DNA from 3 places in the Priestia aryabhattai genome. Region 3 is predicted to be linked to each of the others. Evidence: riboswitches for the same ligand, from Rfam matches in the RefSeq annotation. Region 3 holds a riboswitch; each other region holds the start of a gene.

Region 1 (7,243 bases), on a different contig from region 3:
TTCAAAACGCGTTATTTGAGGGGCTCTTTCCTGCATATATTGTTCTGCTTGATCTAATATTTCTTCAACATTCACGTATGTGCGAATATACGGTTTGCTTCCCATTGTTGTTTGCAAATAACAATAGTGACAGTGCCCCATACATCCTGTTGCAAACGGTATTGCATATTCCGCTGACGGTTTAGATGTATCAAATTTTAACGTTTTACGCACGCCAACCACTAAAGTCGATTTAGCGTTGCGGTATTTTTGTAAATCGTTTTTTCCCGGTATATTACGTACTTGATTATGAGAAGTTGTTTGACGAATCTCAATTCCCATCTTCTCAAACTTTTCTTTTAATTGAACACCAAGCGGATACTCCATTGCCCCTGGCTCAATGTATACTAACTGAGGTACAAAAGGTTTTATCATCATGTACACTTCCTTTTTTCTTATACTAATAGCGTTTGAAAAATAAAAAGACTATATCCTTGGTAATTATTTTTCAGACCAAAAAAGACTCTCCGTGTAGGAGAGCCTTGCGTCAATCATATTGTTCATAATCAAATATCTTGTTATACATTTTTTCGGCTTCTTCATACGTTGAATACACGGCATCATCTTCAGCTAACAAATGATAAGACTCATGTAAAAACAGCGCTTTTTCATCTTTATTTTCAGGATGTTCCACAATTTCAGCTTGATTAATATTAGCAACGTTTGCCGTATGAGGATTTCGGTAAATAACAAATACTTGATCTCCCACTTGATATTCTTTTTTCTCCACGATCATCATCCTTTTCTTCTTCCTTTACTCGTATGATGTCCGCTTTTGCTCATTTTATCCGGTAAAACCATGTGGTGAGACCCTCAAGAATTCATACACTTTCACGCTCAATAAATCGAAAAGGTAGCTCAACTTTCTGAGGCACCTTGTTTCCAACTAATGTAAAAAGCGTTTCGCCCATCTCCTTAAGAGGAAGTTCTATCGTTGTGATTTGTAAATAAGAAGAAAGTGGATGATTATCAAAACCAATGATAGCTAAATCGCCAGGAACTGAAATACCAGCTTGTTCGCACTGAGCTTTTATTCCGATAGCCACTTGATCGTTTGTGACTAAAAGCGCCTGAGGTCGATTTTTCATCTGCACCAATTTTTTTACCACTTTTTCACCATCTGTCACGTTCAAACAGTCTTGAAAAACCCATTCCGGCTGATAAGGCTGATTTATTCTTTTTACATATTCTTTGTATGCTTGTTGCCGCTGTTGACTATTTGTACCAGTCATTCTTCCAATACAATATCCAATATCCCTATATCCTTTTTCTTTTAAATACATAAGCGCCTGCTGAAAAGCTGCATAATGATCGACGTATACGGAGCGAATAGAACGATTCTGTACGTTTTCGCACACGGCTATCGGCCCGTACTGCTGATAATATTCAATTGTGCTCCAACTGCTTGCTCTAGAACAAATAATCACTCCATCAACTTGCTTTGTTTTTAGCATATGAAGCGCTTCTTCTTCTTTTTTTAAATCATAGTTCGTCTGACAAATAACAAGCTGATACTGCTTTTCTAACGCTTGAGAGGCCACTCCTTCTAAAAGCAGGCTGAAATACGGATGATTAATAAAGGGTAATACGACGGCAATCATATTCGTTTTTCCTTTTGATAAGTGAACCGCATTAATGTTTTGTTCATAATTAAGTTCTTGAATAACTTTTTCTACCAGCCGGCGCTTTTCTTCTTTTACATACGGATGATGATTTAGCACCCGGGATACAGTTGAAACAGATACACCAGCTTTTTTTGCGATATCTCGGATATTTGTCATGTTTTCACCTTTTTCTCTTGCGCTGAAACGCGTTTCATACTTTATTCTCATTATAAAGTGAAATAGCAATAAGCTAAACCCGTTACAATCGTGTTTTTATTCATTTACGTAAGGAGGTCATTTTATGGGTATTTTATTATTCATTTTATTATGCGGAATTGAGATTGGAGGAGCGGCTTATGCACTTAAACAAAATGAGACGCTTTGGAAGGAGTTAGACAAAGAAAAGCCAGCTGATTTTTTCAAACAGTAAAAAACCCTTAAAAAGAACATTCTTTTTAAGGGTTTGGCATTACGCAGCTTCTTTAGATGATTTTGATTTTTTATTTAACCGAGGAAAACCAATTACAATTGCAATGATACCGCAAACCGCTGTTAACATTGGATAGAATGTAAATGGAATAATCTCAATCGGTGACACTTTGGCAAATCCTGCTGCTAGAAGCATTTGTGCACCATAAGGGATAAGCCCTTGAACGCTGCATGAAAACAAGTCGAGCAGACTGGCTGATTTACGATTATCAATTGAATACTTATCAGAGATTTCTTTCGCTAACGGACCTGCCGTAATAATTGAAATCGTGTTATTAGCCGTTGCTAAATTTGTTAAACTTACTAATCCAGCGATACTGAATTCTCCGCCTTTTTTTGTTTGAATGCGCCGTGTTAATAAGTTCAATAAGAAATTAATACCGCCGTTATAGCGAATTAGCTCAACCATTCCGCCAATTAAAAGAGATAAAATAATTAATTCCGACATTCCGCCAATACCTTCTGTCACAGTTTTAGCAAGAGAAGAAAGCGTGTAGCTTCCGTCAGCTAATCCGATCACGCCGGCTAGTACAATGCCTCCGGTTAAAATGCTTAATACGTTTGCACCAAATATTGCCGCTGCTAGCACACCGATATAAGGCAAGATTTTAAACCAGCTAAAATCTTTAATTTCTACTGAAGACGTGTTGCCAAGCGTCATTACAAGCAATAAAATCACCGTAACGATCGCTGCAGGAAGTACAATAAAAAAGTTTACTTTTAATTTATCTGTCATATTTGTTTTTTGCGTACGAACTGCTGCAATGGTCGTATCAGAAATTACGGATAAATTATCTCCAAACATTGCACCACCAACAACGGCCGCAATTGCCAGTGTAATGGATACATGCGCTTGCTCACTGATTCCTACAGCGATAGGCCCTAACGCAGCGATTGTTCCCATTGACGTTCCCATCGAAATTGAAATGAATGCGCCAATAACAAAGATTCCGACTACCACTAAGCTTTGCGGAAGCACAGACAGAGCTAAGTTTACCGTTGAATCAACAGCTCCCATGCCTTTAGCGACTTCGGAAAAAGCACCTGCTAAAATGAAAATAAGCACCATAATAATGATATCAGGATGCCCTGCTCCTTTAGCAAAACGTTCAACTTTTACATTAAGTGAATCTTTGCGGTTCATAGCCAGCGCCACAATGGCTGCAATGATGATAGCTACTAATACCGGCAGCTTATAAAAATCTCCCGTTATAATTCCTGATCCGACAAACAGGACTAAAAAGACGCCCAGCGGTAACAGCGCCCAGCCGTTTCCTTTTTGTTGTTCCATTCTTAACACCTCTTGTTTACGTAATAAAAAAGACCTCTTCTTATTGATAAGAAGAGGTCTCTTATTTGTATCATAAGATTACCCTTCTCATCTTCCAAACGAAACATCGTCTGCTGGATTTAGCACCGCACTGCGTACAGCCAGTTGCCGAGACATCATAGGGCCAGTCCCTCCGTCTCTCTTGATAAGAAGTTTGTAGTTGTTTTAAAAATAGTCTTTCACTACTGTAATCTCTTTTTATTTAATTGTCAAATGCTATTTTAGAAAAATATATAGTGCGAAAATTCTCACATCAATTAGCTACGTCACGTTTCAAAAACGCTACCCATGCTACGCCCATAAAGAAGACAAAATGCGCTATTAAGATAAAGATTGAAAATGGAATTGTCATTCCGTCAAACATCGGCTTCATTCCGTCCATATACTGCACAAAGTCCGTGTTGGCAAATAATAAAAATTTCCCCCACCATAAATCTAGCTCCGATACTAATCGGGTTACAGCTTTCGCACCGATACTCACAACGATAGCTAAACTTGAAGCAAGCGCGCTATTTCTAAATAAAGACGACAGCATAAATGCGAACGTCATCATCATGAACGTTTCCATATACGCACTGTCATACGTAAGCGTAATATGTTTAAGCAGCTGCGCATCTCCTTCTAGACTGGTAAATCCAAAGAACAATGCTCCCCATACAAACGAAAAAAGTAAATAGCTCAGTAAATAATACAAGCTAATTAAAATGAGCGTTATGTACTTGGATGTTAAAATCGTTGAACGTCTAGCCGGGCGAATTAAAAGAAGCTTAATAGTACCTGCTTCAAACTCTTTTGAAACAATCGATCCCCCCACAGCAAGAGCGAAAAATTGAACAAGAATCAGCATACCTGAACTAAATGACAGGAAGTTCAAAATGTTTTCTTCTGTCCCTGCACTGTTTGCCACTTTCTTCATTAAAAGAGCCATACAAAGAGTTAAAATGCCAATTGTAATAAGCGTGATTTTTGTACTTCTTTTGTGAAACCATTTCATATGTTCATTTTGAATTAACTTAAGCATGGTGCTCTCCTTCCGTAACGGACATAAACGAATCTTCAAGCGTCTCATAAACAGGGGTAATTCGGTAGACTAAAATGTCGCTGTCCACTAATTTTCTATTCACAGCTGGAATTTGCTCTTTTACAATCGCTACATCGATAATATCTGATCTCATCGTCACTTCAAATTCTTGTGTTAAAAGATCCACTGCTTTTTGCGCGTCAGACACTTCAAATTCTACATACATTCCTTGATCTTGACGATTTGGAGATAGATCTTGAATTGCTTTTAACTCACCATCTTGAATAATACCAACGCGGTCACACAATGCTTCTACTTCTTTTAATAAGTGGCTCGCGATTAAGATTGAAATTCCTTCTTCTGTGCAAAGCGTTTGTAAATATGTACGAAATTCTCTCATTCCCGCTGGGTCTAGACCATTTGTTGGTTCGTCTAGTAAAAGCAATGCAGGCTTATGTAAAATAGCTTGAGCTACTCCTAAACGCTGTCTCATTCCAAGAGAATACGTCTTCACTTTTGCATGAATGCTGTTTTCAAGCTTTACTAAAGCAATCACTTCATCCAAACGTTCTGATGTGATCCCTTCATGCATATTAGCAAAGTGTTTTAAATTTTGATAGCCCGTCAGATAATCATAAAACTCAGGGTTTTCAATAATCGCTCCAATTGATTTCATAGCTGATGTAAACTGTTCTTTTAAAGGAAAGCCATTGACGGTAATCGTTCCCTTTGTTTCTTTAATCAGCCCTACTACCGTTCGAATTAGCGTTGTTTTACCAGAACCATTTGGACCAAGCAACCCAAAAATCTCACCGCGCTTAACGGATAAGGATACATCATGCAAAATGGTTTTCTTCCCAATTACTTTACTGACATGATCTACTTGTAGCACTGTTTCTGTCATCATGTACATCCTTTCTTTAATTAGCAATACGCCTTCTATTGTTTCTCTTTTTTATCTATTTGTCTACCATAACCTTATTTTTTGGTAAAGCACCCCATTCAAATCATTCGTATTATCCGCTTACATTTGATAAAATAAAACAAATATTAACTATCAGTTAGAGGAGGACTTTTACATAATGAACTTAACTGTATACCTTGCCGGGCAAATTCACGATAACTGGCGAGACGAAATTAAAAACCAAGCGGAGCAATTAAACCTTCCCCTTACGTTTGTTGGTCCGATGGCAGACCATGACCGCTCCGACAACATTGGAGAAGAAATTTTAGGAAAACAGCCTAACGCTGTTTTAAAAGATGAAGCTGCTTCCCAAATTAATAATTTACGTACGCAGGTGCTGCTGAAAAAATCTGATGTGGTCATTGCTTTATTTGGCGAAAAATACAAGCAGTGGAACAGCGCAATGGATGCTGCGACAGCCATTTCATTAGATAAACCGCTAATTTTGGTTCGCCCTGAAAAACTGCACCACCCGCTTAAAGAACTGTCAAACAAAGCGCAAGTTGTAGTCGAAACGCCGGAACAGGCTCTTCAAGCGCTTGCTTATATTTTTGAATAACAAATAAGAGCTGCCGGTTCTGGACAGCTCTTATTTACCATTTCTCCTCGAAGTTTCGTACTGAATATAGGGGGAATATTTTTTAGCCAGCTCTAAGGTTATCCTTTGGGCTTTTTTATTTCTGAGATCAAAACAAGCAAAGCTAAACTTAGATACTCACTTTTTTGATCCTGACGTTCCATAATCTTTAATTATTAATTTCACATCATAGTTAATCGGTACTTCACTAAACGTTTGATCCCAATTGTCTTTGACCCTCATCCATACCCTAGGCCTCTTAATTCTCAATTGATTTCCGAATCCGGCCACATCGACTTTATATTCTTTTTGCATTTTTTCTACTGTGTTTCTTACGAGATGCTTCACTTTTTTTTCTGAAGTTTTTTGCGCCTTCTGTAAAAATTGGTTTTTTAAAGGGTTTCCGGAGACCACCCAATTTTCAGACAGCCGTCCCTCTGATTCAATATGTACATCAAAAGAGATATTATTTCCTCTAACATGAGGTTCAATATGACTTTTCATAGATTCTATTTCATATACGATCAGCTGACTGGTCTTTTTATCAAAGGTTTTCACTAGCCCTCCTTTCCCTTTTCCTGTGATCCAAGTCAGACCATCTAGTTCTTCTTCATTCAAAAAACCAATCATTTTGTTTGTTTTCCCTTTAATTATGGCAGCACCAGCAAATTTGATTTCTCCATTTGCTGATAATACATTTTGCAACAGAAAACTAGACCCTGATTGAATCTTGCTCGCTAATTTAATAAGCGGCATAGGCGGTAAAATTCGTGTTGTTCGATATGTATTGTCTATCATTCCATACAGATGAAAAGCTGGGATCTCTCCTGCTGTTTTTGATTCTAATGTGTCGCTGGCTCTCCCTTTACTAATAAACACAAGACAACTAGGTCTAAAATCATTGTTACGAAGATTTTGATCCACTAATTGTTCTAAACTGTACGCCCGTGCAAGGGCCCCGCTGATAACCATCACTTTCATATGAGGACTGGTTAAAGGAGTGTCACTGCTCAAAGACAATTCACGAAGCATTTGGAAAGGAGAATCTCCTGTTCCAGACACATTTACGTAAGGTTTCGGTTGGGAACCTCCTTGTTTAGTGGCTGAACTTGCCACCTGGGGAGTGATCAGTTGGTAGGTTGAAGTAATTAGGTTCTTTTTGGGATACCCTTCTCCTTGCTCATCCAATTCTTTTTCAATTATGGACTCCTTAGCTTTA
Region 2 (7,243 bases), on a different contig from region 3:
TTGCCAAACGTTCTAAAAATTAAAAAGCAGCTGCAGGAATTCAATCCTTCTCTTATTCATTTGGCCACTCCTTTTACAATGGGGCTTTGCGGCTCCTATTATGGAAAAAGATTAGGTGTTCCTCTTGTCGGCTCTTATCATACCAATTTTGATGATTATTTATCTCACTATGAACTTGAGAAGATGCGTGTACCACTGCAAAAATATATGAAATGGTTTTATAAACCTGTGCAAAAAATATTCGCTCCCTCTGAAGTGACCAAACAGCAGCTAGAAGAACAAGGGTTTCACAACGTAGCTATTTGGTCGCGAGGGGTAAATCACAAATTATTTCATCCCCACTATGACCGCTTTGATATTCGTATTAAATATAATATTAAAAAACCCTACATTTTAACGTATGTAGGAAGATTAGCTAAAGAAAAGAACGCTGATTTTTTACTGAAAATTGCACGATCTCTACCTGATCATATCCGCCATCAAATTCACTGGGTTATTGTGGGAGACGGCCCTTTAAAGGAACAAATGCAGCAGCAAGCATCTGAGCATATGACATTTACAGGCTTTCTTGAAGGTAAGCAACTTGCTCATATCTATTCATCATCTGATTTGTTTGTTTTTCCTTCAGAAACAGAAACCTTCGGAAATGTTGTACTGGAGTCTCTTGCTTCTGGAACTCCTGTGGTGGCAGCAAATGCAGGAGGAGTTAAACAGATGGTTCAGCACGGGCGAAATGGCTACCTTTGCAAACCTCACTCCTTAGAAGAATTCGGTTCGGCTATTACAGGTTTACTCGATGATTTGCACCAGCGGCTTCACTTTGGCCATGCAGCGAGACACTATGCTCTTACTCAATCATGGGATGCCATTTTTCAGCATTTGCTTTCAGAATATGAAGATGTCGTAGAAAAATCCGCTGAAGATATTCAATGGGCATAAAAAAAATCTCCGTTTTCACGGAGATTTTTTATTATTTAGCTAAAGCTTGAGTTTTTAATGTTTCAGCTTTGTCTGTGAACTCCCAAGGAAGCTCCACATCTGTACGACCAAAGTGACCGTAAGCTGCTGTTTGCTTATAAATCGGGCGACGTAAATCAAGCATTTTAATGATGCCTGCTGGACGTAGGTCAAAGTTTTTGCGTACTACATCTACTAGTACTTCTTCAGAAACTTTTCCTGTACCGAATGTATCAATTGAAATAGATACTGGTTGTGCAACACCAATTGCATATGCTAGTTGTACTTCACACTTATCAGCAAGATCAGCTGCTACAATGTTTTTCGCAACATAACGAGCTGCATAAGCTGCTGAACGGTCTACTTTTGTTGCGTCCTTACCAGAGAATGCACCGCCGCCGTGACGAGCATATCCGCCATAAGTATCAACGATAATTTTACGACCAGTTAAACCAGCATCTCCTTGAGGGCCGCCGATTACGAAACGTCCTGTTGGGTTAATGAAATACTTTGTATTTTCATCAATTAACTCGTTTGGCACAACTGGATTAATAACATATTCTTTTAAGTTACGTTGAATTTGCTCTAACGTTACTTCTGGGTGATGCTGAGTTGAAATAACAATTGTATCGATGCGAACAGGTTTGTTGTTTTCATCATATTCAACTGTTACTTGTGTTTTACCATCCGGGCGAAGGTAAGGAAGAATTTCTTCTTTACGTACTTCTGTTAGACGGCGAGCAAGTTTATGAGCTAATGAAATTGGAAGAGGCATTAATTCTTTTGTTTCGTTACATGCATAACCAAACATTAACCCTTGGTCTCCAGCTCCTATTGCTTCGATTTCTTCATCTGACATTTGACCTTCACGTGCTTCTAACGCTTGGTCTACACCAGCAGCGATATCAGCTGACTGCTCGTCGATAGATGTTAATACTGCACAAGTTTCAGCATCAAATCCGTATTTTGCACGAGTATAGCCAATTCCTTTAATTGTTTCACGAACTGTTTTAGGAATATCCACGTAAGTAGAAGTTGTAATTTCACCACTTACTAAAACTAAACCAGTTGTTACGCTTGTTTCACAAGCAACACGAGCATTTGGATCCTTTGCTAGGATAGCATCAAGAATTGAGTCAGAAATTTGGTCACAAATTTTATCGGGATGTCCCTCTGTAACAGATTCTGACGTGAACAGACGACGTTGTGTTGACATCAGTTTTCCTCCTTATAAATACGATACATTGTGATACGGTACTCATTCCCTTATTTTCATTACACGTTAAAAAATATAAAAAAACCTTTCCTTGTATCGAGGAAAGGTATCAAATTCTACATAAGCCTTTCACTCTTATCGATCAAGGTTGTGCCCTTGCATCAGGTTAGCACCTTATCGTCCACACAAAAAAATGACGATGGTTGCTGGGTTTCACAGGGCCTGTCCCTCCACCAGCTCGGGATAAGAGAGTATCCGTTCAAGGACATATAATACATGAAAAAGCGCTTCACTGTCAACAACATTCAAATGGAAATCATCTCTTTACGTTTGAATCTGTTTTAATGTAACATACTCAAATTTCAAAATAGTACACCTTATTAAGAATGATCACTAAGTTTGGTTAACAAGACAGATCAAAAAGAGACTTTCACTTGAAATAACTTCACTTTTTTCGCTTCTAGCACATATATATGTGTCTAAAATAGGTATAACGTACATTTTTTTATAATACACAAACATTTTTAGTTAAATAGTATAGAATAATTAAATAAATGTGTTATACTAATTATAAATTTCAAACATTAATGAATAAATAATAGCTAAAAAAGGAAGGTAGTGCACATGAGTACTGTTGATATGTCTATCGAATTAAATGGTTTGCTTCAATTAAAAACAACAAAACACCAATTATCTGTTCCACAACTTGTTGAAAAAATTCTAGCTCGACGCGAAGGAACGCTGACTTCTACAGGTGCTGTGTCAGTCGAAACCGGAAAATATACAGGTCGCTCTCCTTTGGATAAATTTATTGTAAGCGATGCTGTGTCTTCAAAAACGGTTGAATGGGGACCTGTCAATCAGCCAATTTCTGCTCAGCGATTCGATGCGCTATACAAAAAAGTCTTAACCCACTTAAAGAAGCAGGATGAACTTTTTGTTTTTAATGGATATGCTGGAGCTGATAAAAAGTATCAGTTACCAATTCAAGTAGTTAATGAATTTGCATGGCACAACCTATTCGCTCAGCAGTTATTCATTCGCCCTTCAGCTGAACAAAAAACAAATGATGATGTGAAGCCGTTTACAATTGTAGCAGCTCCAACATTCAAAGCTGATCCTGAAACAGACGGGACGAATTCTGAAACCTTCATTATTCTTTCATTAGAGCGGCGCATTGTGCTAATTGGAGGAACTGAGTACGCTGGTGAAATGAAAAAATCTATTTTCTCAGTGATGAACTTCTTGCTTCCTCAAAACAATATTCTATCCATGCACTGTTCTGCTAACGTAGGAGAAGAAGGTGACGTTGCATTATTCTTTGGTTTATCTGGAACGGGTAAAACAACGCTTTCTGCTGATGCAAATCGTCGTTTAATCGGAGATGACGAGCACGGTTGGTCAAGCTCTGGTGTATTTAATATTGAAGGAGGCTGCTACGCGAAATGCATTCAGCTTTCTGAAGAAAAAGAACCGCAAATTTTTAATGCAATTCGCTTCGGCGCCGTACTGGAAAATGTAGTGTTAAATCAAAATACGAAAGTAGCAGATTACAATGATAATAGTTTAACAGAGAATACTCGTGCCGCTTATTCAATTGACTCTATTGATAATACGGTATTGCCAAGCGTCGCTGGGCACCCTACAGCTATTGTCTTTTTAACTGCTGATGCCTTCGGCGTCTTGCCTCCAATCAGCAAGCTTACAAAAGAACAAGCGATGTACCATTTTCTGAGCGGATATACTAGTAAGTTAGCTGGAACAGAACGCGGCGTAACATCGCCGCAGGCTACTTTCTCTACATGCTTTGGTGAGCCTTTCTTACCTCTTGCTCCAACAACTTATGCAGAAATGCTAGGAAAGAAAATCGATGAACATAATGTAAATGTCTACCTTGTAAACACTGGATGGACCGGCGGTGAATACGGTGTGGGTGAACGAATGAAGTTAAGTTACACTCGAGCTATGGTTCAAGCAGCTCTTGAAGGAGAACTAGCTAATACCGAAACAGTAACAGATGCTATTTTTGGTTTATCGATTCCAACTCATGTTCCGGGAGTTCCTGATGAAGTGCTTCAGCCTTCTAAAGCATGGAACGATGCAACAGCTTATAACCAAAAAGCAACTGAGCTTGCCGCTAAATTCAAAGCTAATTTCAAGCGTTTTAATGATGTAGCATCTGACATTTCAACATTAGGCGGACCTAGAGTCTAATAAAAAACCGATCGTCTTATGGACGATCGGTTTTTTAGTTAGTCGAATATAATTTTGTCAGTTCATATGTGACAATGGTTTTTTCCTGCTCCATTTCTACCTTACGCACAACAGCAGTTCCAATACATTCTCCATTTTTCGTTTTGTGAATGTTTAATGGAATATCTAACGGATACAAACGATATCCTTTTTTCTCAATTTGAAAAATGTTATCCGTTACACGTTTTTCGTTGCCTTTTGTCACAATCATTGTATTTAATTCTAGTGGCATCCCCATTTTTTTCTCACTCCTCACTGTTATTCTACTTGTTTTTTCTATCGTAGCATATCTTTTATTGCGCTTTCATCCACTTTGTTAACTTCTTCACCGTTTCTCGATTTTCTTTTGGTGGAAAAGCATGTGGAAAGTTTTCAAAGTACCAGCTGGTAACTTTTTTATTGGACTCTTTTAGTTTGGATTCGAGCTGATAGGAATGATCAATCGACACGTTTTTATCTTCTAAACCATGAATGAGCAAGACCGGCGGCTCGACGAGATGAGCACGATGCAAAGGTGTCCTCCATTCGTATCTTTCAGGATATTTAGCAGGAGTTCCTCCAATCACCCGCTTCATCATTCTTCTTAAATCTTCCCTTTCTTCATATGTCAGCACCATATCCGTGACGCCTCCCCACAACACAAGAGAACGGCTGTCGTTTTTTTCAATTGCTGTGAGTAAAGCCATCACTCCCCCTCTTGAAAACCCAAAGATATGAATGCGGTCATGGTTAACGTTGGGCAGCTGCTTCAGTAAATCGTAAGCTGCAAAAGCATCGTAACGATCATCTCCTGCAAAATCTTCGTTTCCTTCTCCTCCTTGATTTCCCCTATAGAACGGAGCCATCACAATAAAACCTTGAGAAGCAAATTGAATGAGTCGAGCAGGACGAACGGTTCCTACGTTCTTAATACCTCCTCTTAAGTATAAAAAGCCGTCATACATCCCTTTTTCTTTTGGCTCTGCGAGCATTCCTTTAATCTTAAGCCCTTGACATGCATATGTAATCACCCACAGCGCCACGCGAGGGTTTGGTGATGGGAAACGCTGTTTATGAAGAATTGTTCCATCTTTCATTTTTTTCCTCCATTCTTTATATAACTAGCCTGTTTTCTCCCGCTAAGGTGTACTTTCAATCGTTGACTAATACTTCTTTGATTTTCCACATGTTATATAGGCACTCACCTTCTTCTACTTTCTTACATACATTATCATAAAATATTTTATTCTTTTAAGGAGGTTTGCTTTATGAAACCAATTAAATGGCTCTTTTCTTTGCTTGCTATTATGATTTTACTCATTCCACTAATTAGCTGCAGCAAAACAACATCTGTACAAACGGTTCGTGTTGGTGAAGTAACTCGCTCTATCTTTTATGCTCCCCAGTACATTGCTATTTCAAAAGGCTTTTTTGAAGAAGAAGGACTAAAGGTAGATTTAAAAACAACGTGGGGCGGAGATAAGACGATGACGTCACTTTTATCTGACGGCATCGACGTCGCCTTAGTCGGCTCCGAAACTTCAATCTACGTATATGCACAGGGGTCTAGTGATCCCGTCATCAACTTTGCACAGCTAACCCAAACCGACGGAACATTTCTAGTAGCGCGTAAAAAGGTTGATCAATTCTCATGGGATCAACTTAAAGGCAAAACGTTTCTTGGTCAGCGCAAAGGCGGCATGCCGCAAATGGTGGGGGAATATGTGCTGAAACAGCATAATATTGATCCTAAAAAAGATGTAAAACTCGTTCAAAACATTGATTTTGCTAACGTTGCGAATGCTTTTGCTTCTGGTACTGGAGATTACGTTCAATTATTTGAGCCAACGGCTAGTATTTTAGAGCAACAAGGAAAAGGACATATCGTTGCTTCCTTCGGAAAAGAATCAGGAACAGTTCCTTATACAACATTTATGGCCAAAGAAAGCTATTTAAAAGATAACCCTGAAGCAGCAGCTAAATTTACTCGAGCTATTTATAAAGCACAAAAATGGGTGGACACACATAGCACAGAAGAAATTGCTGAAGTGGTTGCACCGTATTTTGAAGATACACCTAAAGAAACGCTAAAAACTGTTATTGACCGCTATAAATCCCAAAAATCCTTTGCAACAAACCCTTTATTAGATCAAAAAGAGTGGGATCATTTACAAACAATCATGGATGAATCTGGAGAACTTCCAAGACACATTGATCACAACAAGTTAGTCAACACAAAATTCGCCAAAGATGCAATGAGTGAGTAATATGACAAAACTTCACATTCAAGATGTTCAGCATATGTATCTTACGACAAAGTCTGCTACCACTGCACTTGAACATATTAATTTGTCTATTGAAGAAGGAGAATTTGTTTCCTTTCTCGGCCCCAGCGGATGTGGAAAAACGACGCTTCTATCGATTATTGCAGGATTGATTGAACCAACGTCCGGCTTCGTCACAATAGACGGTGAAAATATCGGAACATCAGTCCCAAACATCGGTTATATGCTTCAACAAGATTATTTGTTTCCGTGGAAAACCATTAAAGAAAATATTTTACTTGGGCTTGAAATTCGCGGAGAGATAACAGATGAAACAGAGAGCAAAGCACTGTTACTCCTAAAAGAAATTGGTTTACAGGGCGTAGATAGCCTATATCCGCACCAGTTATCCGGAGGCATGAGACAACGCGTCGCTTTAGTCCGAACACTTGCCATTGATCCCGCTATTTTACTCTTAGATGAACCTTTTTCAGCACTTGATTTTCAAACAAAACTCAAGCTTGAAGAACTTGTCTCCAAAACGCTGATGACCTATAAAAAAACGGCCGTTTTG
Region 3 (7,243 bases):
CGCTCTTGCAGGTTTGCCTTATACGGTGCCAGCAATAACGATTAATCGTTATTGTTCATCAGGTTTACAAAGTATCGCCTACGGTGCAGAAAGAATTATGCTAGGGCAAGCCAAAGCAGTGTTAGCTGGAGGGGCAGAATCAATGAGTTTTGTTCCAATGTTCGGAAACGTAGCGCGTCCGAATGTGCAGCTGGTTGAAAATGCGCCGGAGTATTATATGGGCATGGGACATACGGCAGAACAAGTGGCGATGAAATACGGTATTTCACGTGAAGACCAGGATGCATTTGCTGTACGCAGCCATCAAAAAGCAGCAAAAGCACTTCAAGAAGGGAAGTTTAACGACGAAATTGTTCCAGTGGAAGTGACGCTTCGAAAAGTTGATGAAGACAATAAGCTCCGTGAACAAAAGCTGATGTTCTCTCAAGATGAAGGAGTTCGTCCTGGCACAACTGCGGACGTATTAGGAAAACTTCGTCCAGCCTTTTCGATTAAAGGATCCGTAACAGCAGGAAATTCTTCGCAGACAAGTGACGGAGCTGCAGCAGTTTTTCTAATGGATAAAGAACAAGCTGAAGCAGAAGGCTTAAAGCCTTTGCTTAAGTTTCGCTCATTTGCAGTTGGAGGAGTTCCGCCTGAAGTAATGGGTATTGGCCCGGTAGCAGCCATCCCTAAAGCTCTTAAACTAGCAGGGCTGGAGCTTTCTGATATAGGATTGTTTGAATTAAATGAAGCATTTGCTTCTCAAGCACTTGGCGTTATTCGTGAATTAAATATTAATGAAGATAAAGTAAATGTAAACGGAGGCGCTATTGCTTTAGGTCATCCATTAGGCTGTACTGGAGCTAAGCTGACTCTTAGCTTAATGCACGAAATGCAACGTCGAAATGAGCAGTTTGGTATTGTCACAATGTGTATTGGCGGAGGAATGGGAGCTGCTGGTGTATTTGAATTGTTAGCATAATCATTTCAAAGGGGGATATGAACATGTCAAATAAAACAAAACAAATGATTAAAGGTGGAAGCTTTTTAATTGAAGAAGGCGATGCAAGCCGCGTCTACACGCCGGAGGATTATACGTCTGAACAAAAGATGATTGCCAAGACGACAGATGAATTTGTAGAAAATGAAGTGCTTCCACAAGTGGAATATTTAGAAAAGCATGAGTTTGATCGTTCTGTAAAGTTATTAAAACAAGCTGGTGAATTAGGTTTACTTGGTGCAGATGTACCGGAAGAATATGGTGGGCTCGGTTTAGATAAGATTACGTCGGCTTTAATTGCTGAAAAAATGTCTCGAGCAGGCGGATTTTCCATCACTCATGGTGCTCACGTAGGAATTGGGTCATTGCCAATCGTCTTATTTGGAACAGAAGAACAAAAACAAGCGTATTTACCTGCTTTAGCGGTAGGGGAAAAAATAGCAGCTTATGCGTTAACTGAACCTGGTTCTGGTTCCGATGCCCTCGGTGCTCGAACAACAGCTCGCCTTAACGCAGAAGGCACACATTATGTGTTAAATGGAGAAAAGCAGTGGATTACGAATGCCGGATTTGCTGATGTGTTCGTGGTGTATGCGAAAATCGATGGCGATAAATTTTCTGCTTTTATCGTGGAGCGCGAATTCCCAGGCGTTTCGGTTGGACCGGAAGAGAAGAAAATGGGAATCAAGAGTTCATCAACAAGAACGTTGATCCTTGAAGATGCGCTTGTTCCAAAAGAGAACGTATTGGGTGAAATTGGAAAAGGTCATGTTATTGCGTTTAACATTTTAAATATTGGGCGCTATAAGCTTGGAGTTGGAGCAGTTGGAGCAGGGAAACGTGCGTTAGAAATTACGTCTCAATATGTTAACCAGCGTCAGCAGTTTAAAACGCCAATCGCTAAATTCTCATTAACACAAGAAAAGTTAGCAACAATGGCTTCTAAATTGTATGCAACTGAAAGCTCCGTCTATCGTACGGTAGGACTTTTTGAAGACCATATGGGCCAGCTTTCAGAAGAACAGCAAAAAGACGGAAAACAAATTGCGGCTTCCATTGCTGAATATGCCATTGAATGCTCATTAAATAAAGTGTTTGCAACGGAATCTCTTGACTACATCGTAGATGAAGGCGTCCAGCTTCACGGAGGCTATGGTTTTATGAGTGAGTATGAAATCGAGCGCCTGTATCGTGATTCCCGCATTAACCGTATTTTTGAAGGAACAAATGAAATTAATCGTCTCTTAGTACCAGGCACATATTTACGCAAAGCGCTAAAAGGAGAGCTTCCACTGCTTCAAAAAGCACAAATGCTGCAAGAAGAATTGATGATGCTTATGCCGCAGGAAGTAGGAAATGAGCTGTTAGATCAAGAAAAAATGCTTGTGCAAAATGGGAAGAAAATTGCGCTCTTGCTTTTAGGTCTAGCTGCACAGAAGTATGGCAAAGAATTAGAAAAAGAACAAGAAATTCTTGTTAATATTTCCGATATGATCAGTAACGTATATGCAATGGAATCCACTGTTTTACGTACTGAAAAAGCCATTTCCAAAACAGGAGCAGATCAAAACAGTTTAAAAGTAAAATATACGCAAGTATTTTGCCAAGAAGCATTTAATCGAATCGAAGCAGATGCAAAAGAAACGTTAATTGGCGTTGAACAAGGTGATACGCTTAGAGTCATGCTTTCGTCTCTTCGCAAGTTAACGCGCTATACACCAATCAATGTGATTAGCGTAAAGCGCGAGATTGCGAAAACGCTTCTAAAAGTAGAGAAATTTACAGTTTAAACAAAAAGGAGCTCGTTTCGCGAGCTCCTTTTTGTTTAAGAAGCCTCTATCTAGGTAAATGATAAAGGATGTGTTAAAATACGAAAAAAGCTTAAAATAAAGGGTGGTTGACGAAATGTCATTATTTTTTTATTCATATCCAAAGTGTGGTACGTGTCGAAAAGCAAAGAAGTGGCTGGATGATAACGGAGTAGCGTATGAGGAAATTCATATTGTAGAAAACCAGCCAACAAAAGAGCAGCTGCAATCTTATTATCAGAACAGCGGCTTAGAATTAAAAAAATTCTTTAATACAAGCGGTAAAAAATATCGCGAATTAGGGCTTAAAGATAAAGTAAGTAGTGCGAGTGAAGACGAACTTCTGTCTATTCTTGCGTCAGATGGCATGTTAATTAAGCGTCCGCTGCTAACAGATGGACAAAAAGTAACGCTTGGTTTCAAAGAAGAGCAGTTTGAGAACGTGTGGAAGTAAGTTTTCAAATAGAAAATTTTTACCTTTTACGTTACACTGTTAATAGGAAGTTATTTTAGGTTGTAGAAAGTGTTCTCCACGTTGAAGGCGCTTTTTATATAAACAAATTACGATACATATTTTGGAGGGATTAAGATGAGTACACCAAAAGATTTGCGTTATTCTGAAGAGCATGAATGGGTAAAAACAGAAGGAGACGTTGTCCGCGTAGGTATTACACATTTCGCTCAAGCTGAGCTTGGAGACATCGTATTCGTGGAACTGCCAGAAGTAGGAGCAACAGTAGAAGCTGACGAGCCGTTTGGTAGCGTTGAATCAGTAAAAACAGTTTCTGAACTTTACGCACCAATTAGCGGCGAAGTTGTAGCAGTAAACGACAACTTAAGCGATAGCCCTGAACTTGTTAATGAATCTCCATACGAAGAAGCATGGATGATTACAATCAAACCATCTGATGCTTCTCAAGTAGACAAGCTAATGACAGCAGAACAATACGAAGAAATGACAAACGAAGGATAATATTCCTCCATAAATTGTCTTTATGAAAAGTTTTTGACTGGACACTCTATTAGTAAACAAGCTAAAGGAGTGTCTTTTTATGTTTGAACGACAAAAAATGGACGTTACAGATCGCGTTACAGCTAAATTTCATGACGGCGGTATGAAATTATATGTTGATAAGCAGCCAATTGGTGAAGTTAGTTACGGAACAAGCGGCAATGAATACCGTTTTGAAGAAGGATATTCGCAAGAAAATAATAAGTTCTATCAATATGCAGACGTACAAAAGCAAGGTGAAGCGCAAAAATATACAGACTGCGACGAAGAAGCAGGATGGTGCTAAACAGTGGCAACTGCCGCTGTTTTTCTTGTTTTATGGAAACAATATGGCCTAAGCTGCTTTTTAAAACAGTTCTTTCTTGCAAATTTCTTTTAAAAAACAGGTGAACTGTGATACATTAACGAATATTGTATAGCATAAAGAAATGATGTTACTATACAACTGATGATTATGGGTGATGAAAATGGGGCTAATTGAAATTGAAAAAGTAATTATTGTCGAAGGAAAATCAGATAAAAAACGTATTCAAGATATCATTCGAGAACCAATCGAAATTATCTGTACAAACGGTACGATTAGTTTATCAAAGCTGGATGAAATTATTGACTGTACGTTTAACAAAGAGGTATACATACTCGTTGACTCTGATGATTCAGGGAATAAGCTGAGAAAACAATTTAAACGAGAGCTTCCGGAAGCAGAGCATCTATATATTGATAAAATGTACCGAGAAGTTGCTGCCGCCCCTAGACATCACATAGCAACAGTATTACTGAGTGCCAATATCGATGTTAATGCAGAATTTTTAACATAAAAGGAATGAGCAACATGCAAGAATGGAGCGAAAAACAGCTTGATGATCAGTTAAAAGAAGGAGAAAGAGCGTTTATCTTTTTCCATACGCCTTTTTGCGGAACATGTCAGCTGGCAAAAAAAATGTTAACCGTAGCAGAAGTTATGCTTCCAGATATAACCATAGGAATGAGCAATTTAAATTATATGCCTTCAAAAGCAGAAGTATTTTCAATTGAAAGTGTACCCTGCTTGATTGAAGTGAAAAATGGCTCAATGGTAAAAAAACTCTATGCGTTTCATTCCATTGAGCACGTGCTTGAAGAGCTTCGGTAATCAAACGTTTGTTTAAAATGAAGAAATTGAAAGAGGGCGAACCGTTGGGGCTGTTGAAATCTTGGGATATTATCCCAAAGACAAAATCTGTTGACAGCCTATCTGACACATGCTAAAATCACACTCATGAATGTTCATAAATGAATGAATATTTCCCAAAAACAAAATAATTGTTGCGAACTCTTATCAAGAGAGGTGGAGGGACTGAGCCCTGTGAAACCCGGCAACCGTCAGACTAACTGAAATGGTGCCAATTCCTGCAAAGCTATGCGCTTTGAAAGATGAGAGAAAGGATTAAATATCGAGCCTTTCTGTCATGCGCAGAGAGGCTTTTTTAATGGGGAAAATTGTTTTACGGCTTTTTCATTCTATAGGGCAACCTAATATAATTAAGTTTTTACTAAAGAAGGTGAAGAAATATGATTACATTAACAGACGTTACAAAAATTTATCAGGCCAAAAGCGGTCAAGTAACAGCTGTTGATAATGTGAATCTAACCGTTAACCAAGGTGAAATTTACGGAATTATTGGTTATAGCGGAGCGGGGAAAAGCTCTTTAATTCGCTTGCTAAACGGATTAGAAACACCAACAACAGGAACGGTCGAAGTAGCAGGTAATGATATTGGAAAAATTAAAGGCGGAAAACTCAGAAAAGCTAGACAAGAAATCAGTATGGTATTTCAGCACTTTAATATCTTGTGGTCGCGTACGGTACGAGAAAATATTGCCTTTCCGTTAGAAATAGCAGGGATTTCAAAAGAGAAAAGACTGAAACGAGTAGATGAGCTCATCAAGCTAGTTGGACTTGAGGGTCGTGAAAATGCTTATCCATCACAGCTTAGCGGTGGACAAAAACAGCGTGTTGGTATTGCTCGAGCGCTAGCGAATAATCCAAAAGTATTGCTGTGTGATGAAGCAACATCAGCGCTTGATCCACAAACGACAGATTCCATTTTAGATCTGTTAGTAGATATTAATGAGAAGCTAGGGTTAACAATTGTATTGATTACACATGAAATGCACGTCATTCGTAAAATTTGTCATCGAGTAGCTGTTATGGAAAATGGCGCAGTGGTAGAAGAAGGACAAGTGCTAGAAGTATTCAGAAAACCTAAGCAGCCGATTACAAAACGATTTGTTCAACAGATTTCTGAACCAGAAGAAACGTTTGAAACGATTGAACAAGTACAAGAGTTATATCCAAGCGGTCAAATTATTCAGCTGACATTTGTTGGCGGAAAAGCAGAGCAACCGCTAATTACAGCGATTTTAAAACAGTTTGACGTAACGATTAATATTTTGCAAGGAAAGATTTCTCATACACAAACAGGTTCATATGGAACGTTGTTTGTTCATTTAGACGGGGAATTAACAGAAGTTGAAAAAGTCATTGCATACATTAATGAGCAGCAGGTAGAAGTGGAGGTAATGACAAATGCTTGAGAAACTATTTCCAAACGTTATTTTAGATGATTTTATTCAAGCGACAAATGAAACACTATATATGACGGCTATTTCAGTTGTAGCAACATTTGTTCTAGGTATTTTATTGGGCTTGCTTTTATTTTTAACGTCCAAAGGACAGCTTTGGCAAAACAAACCTTTATATGCCATTGTGTCAGCAGTGGTAAATATCTTTCGTTCCATTCCATTCATTATTTTAATTGTTTTACTGATTCCATTTACCAAAGCGTTGGTAGGAAGTATTTTAGGTGCTAATGCAGCGTTACCTGCTTTAATTGTTGGAGCAGCACCATTTTATGCGCGTCTTGTAGAAATTGGTCTGCGCGAAATTGATAAAGGTGTTATTGAAGCTGCTAAATCAATGGGAGCAACAACAAGCACCATTATCTTTAAAGTGCTGCTACCTGAATCGCTGCCAGCTTTAATTTCTGGTTTGACGGTAACAACTATTGCATTAGTTGGCTATACGGCAATGGCGGGTGTGATTGGAGCTGGAGGTCTTGGGAACCTTGCATATTTAGAAGGATTCCAGCGCAGTCATAATGACGTAACGCTAGCTGCTACGATCTTAATTTTGATTATTGTATTTATTATCCAACTTATCGGAGATGCGATTACTGCAAAAATTGATAAAAGATAAAGGGAGGATTATTTATTATGAAAAAATGGCTTTCGGCTTTAGCATTAACATCCGCATTAGTAGTAGGATTAGCTGCGTGTGGATCTAACAATGGATCAAAAGATGAAAAGAAAATTGTCGTGGGTGCATCTAATACGCCTCATGCTGAAATTTTAGAACAAGCAAAACCAATTTTGGAAAAACAAGGAATTGACTTAGAAATT

Evidence for each region. Region 3 has a riboswitch for S-adenosylmethionine ahead of M3225_RS22500 (methionine ABC transporter ATP-binding protein). Riboswitches for the same ligand answer to the same signal wherever they lie in the genome.
Region 1: linked by a shared signal. The riboswitch ahead of M3225_RS20595 (Na+/H+ antiporter NhaC family protein) and the one ahead of M3225_RS22500 (methionine ABC transporter ATP-binding protein) in region 3 are both predicted to bind S-adenosylmethionine.
Region 2: linked by a shared signal. The riboswitch ahead of metK (methionine adenosyltransferase) and the one ahead of M3225_RS22500 (methionine ABC transporter ATP-binding protein) in region 3 are both predicted to bind S-adenosylmethionine.

What each region holds. Positions count from the first base shown of each region.
Region 1 covers NZ_JAMBOQ010000004.1:389,769-397,011, reverse strand. The annotation lists gene splB (spore photoproduct lyase) at 1-414, opposite strand, end outside; gene M3225_RS20605 (transcriptional regulator SplA domain-containing protein) at 527-775, opposite strand; gene M3225_RS20600 (LacI family DNA-binding transcriptional regulator) at 861-1,820, opposite strand; gene M3225_RS29670 (hypothetical protein) at 1,945-2,073, shown strand; gene M3225_RS20595 (Na+/H+ antiporter NhaC family protein) at 2,113-3,423, opposite strand; SAM riboswitch class I at 3,508-3,614, opposite strand; gene M3225_RS20590 (ABC transporter permease) at 3,716-4,483, opposite strand; gene M3225_RS20585 (ABC transporter ATP-binding protein) at 4,476-5,387, opposite strand; gene M3225_RS20580 (YtoQ family protein) at 5,566-6,006, shown strand; gene M3225_RS20575 (Ger(x)C family spore germination protein) at 6,163-7,243, opposite strand, start outside.
Region 2 covers NZ_JAMBOQ010000001.1:1,233,388-1,240,630, forward strand. The annotation lists gene M3225_RS06350 (glycosyltransferase family 4 protein) at 1-939, shown strand, start outside; gene metK (methionine adenosyltransferase) at 971-2,173, opposite strand; SAM riboswitch class I at 2,306-2,423, opposite strand; gene pckA (phosphoenolpyruvate carboxykinase (ATP)) at 2,798-4,387, shown strand; gene M3225_RS06365 (DUF2584 domain-containing protein) at 4,422-4,664, opposite strand; gene M3225_RS06370 (alpha/beta hydrolase family protein) at 4,720-5,502, opposite strand; gene M3225_RS06375 (ABC transporter substrate-binding protein) at 5,674-6,672, shown strand; gene M3225_RS06380 (ABC transporter ATP-binding protein) at 6,674-7,243, shown strand, end outside.
Region 3 covers NZ_JAMBOQ010000005.1:296,891-304,133, forward strand. The annotation lists gene M3225_RS22465 (acetyl-CoA C-acetyltransferase) at 1-964, shown strand, start outside; gene M3225_RS22470 (acyl-CoA dehydrogenase family protein) at 988-2,772, shown strand; gene M3225_RS22475 (arsenate reductase family protein) at 2,888-3,244, shown strand; gene gcvH (glycine cleavage system protein GcvH) at 3,380-3,763, shown strand; gene M3225_RS22485 (YusG family protein) at 3,843-4,088, shown strand; gene M3225_RS22490 (toprim domain-containing protein) at 4,270-4,620, shown strand; gene M3225_RS22495 (thioredoxin family protein) at 4,635-4,934, shown strand; SAM riboswitch class I at 5,115-5,222, shown strand; gene M3225_RS22500 (methionine ABC transporter ATP-binding protein) at 5,354-6,379, shown strand; gene M3225_RS22505 (methionine ABC transporter permease) at 6,372-7,040, shown strand; gene M3225_RS22510 (MetQ/NlpA family ABC transporter substrate-binding protein) at 7,058-7,243, shown strand, end outside.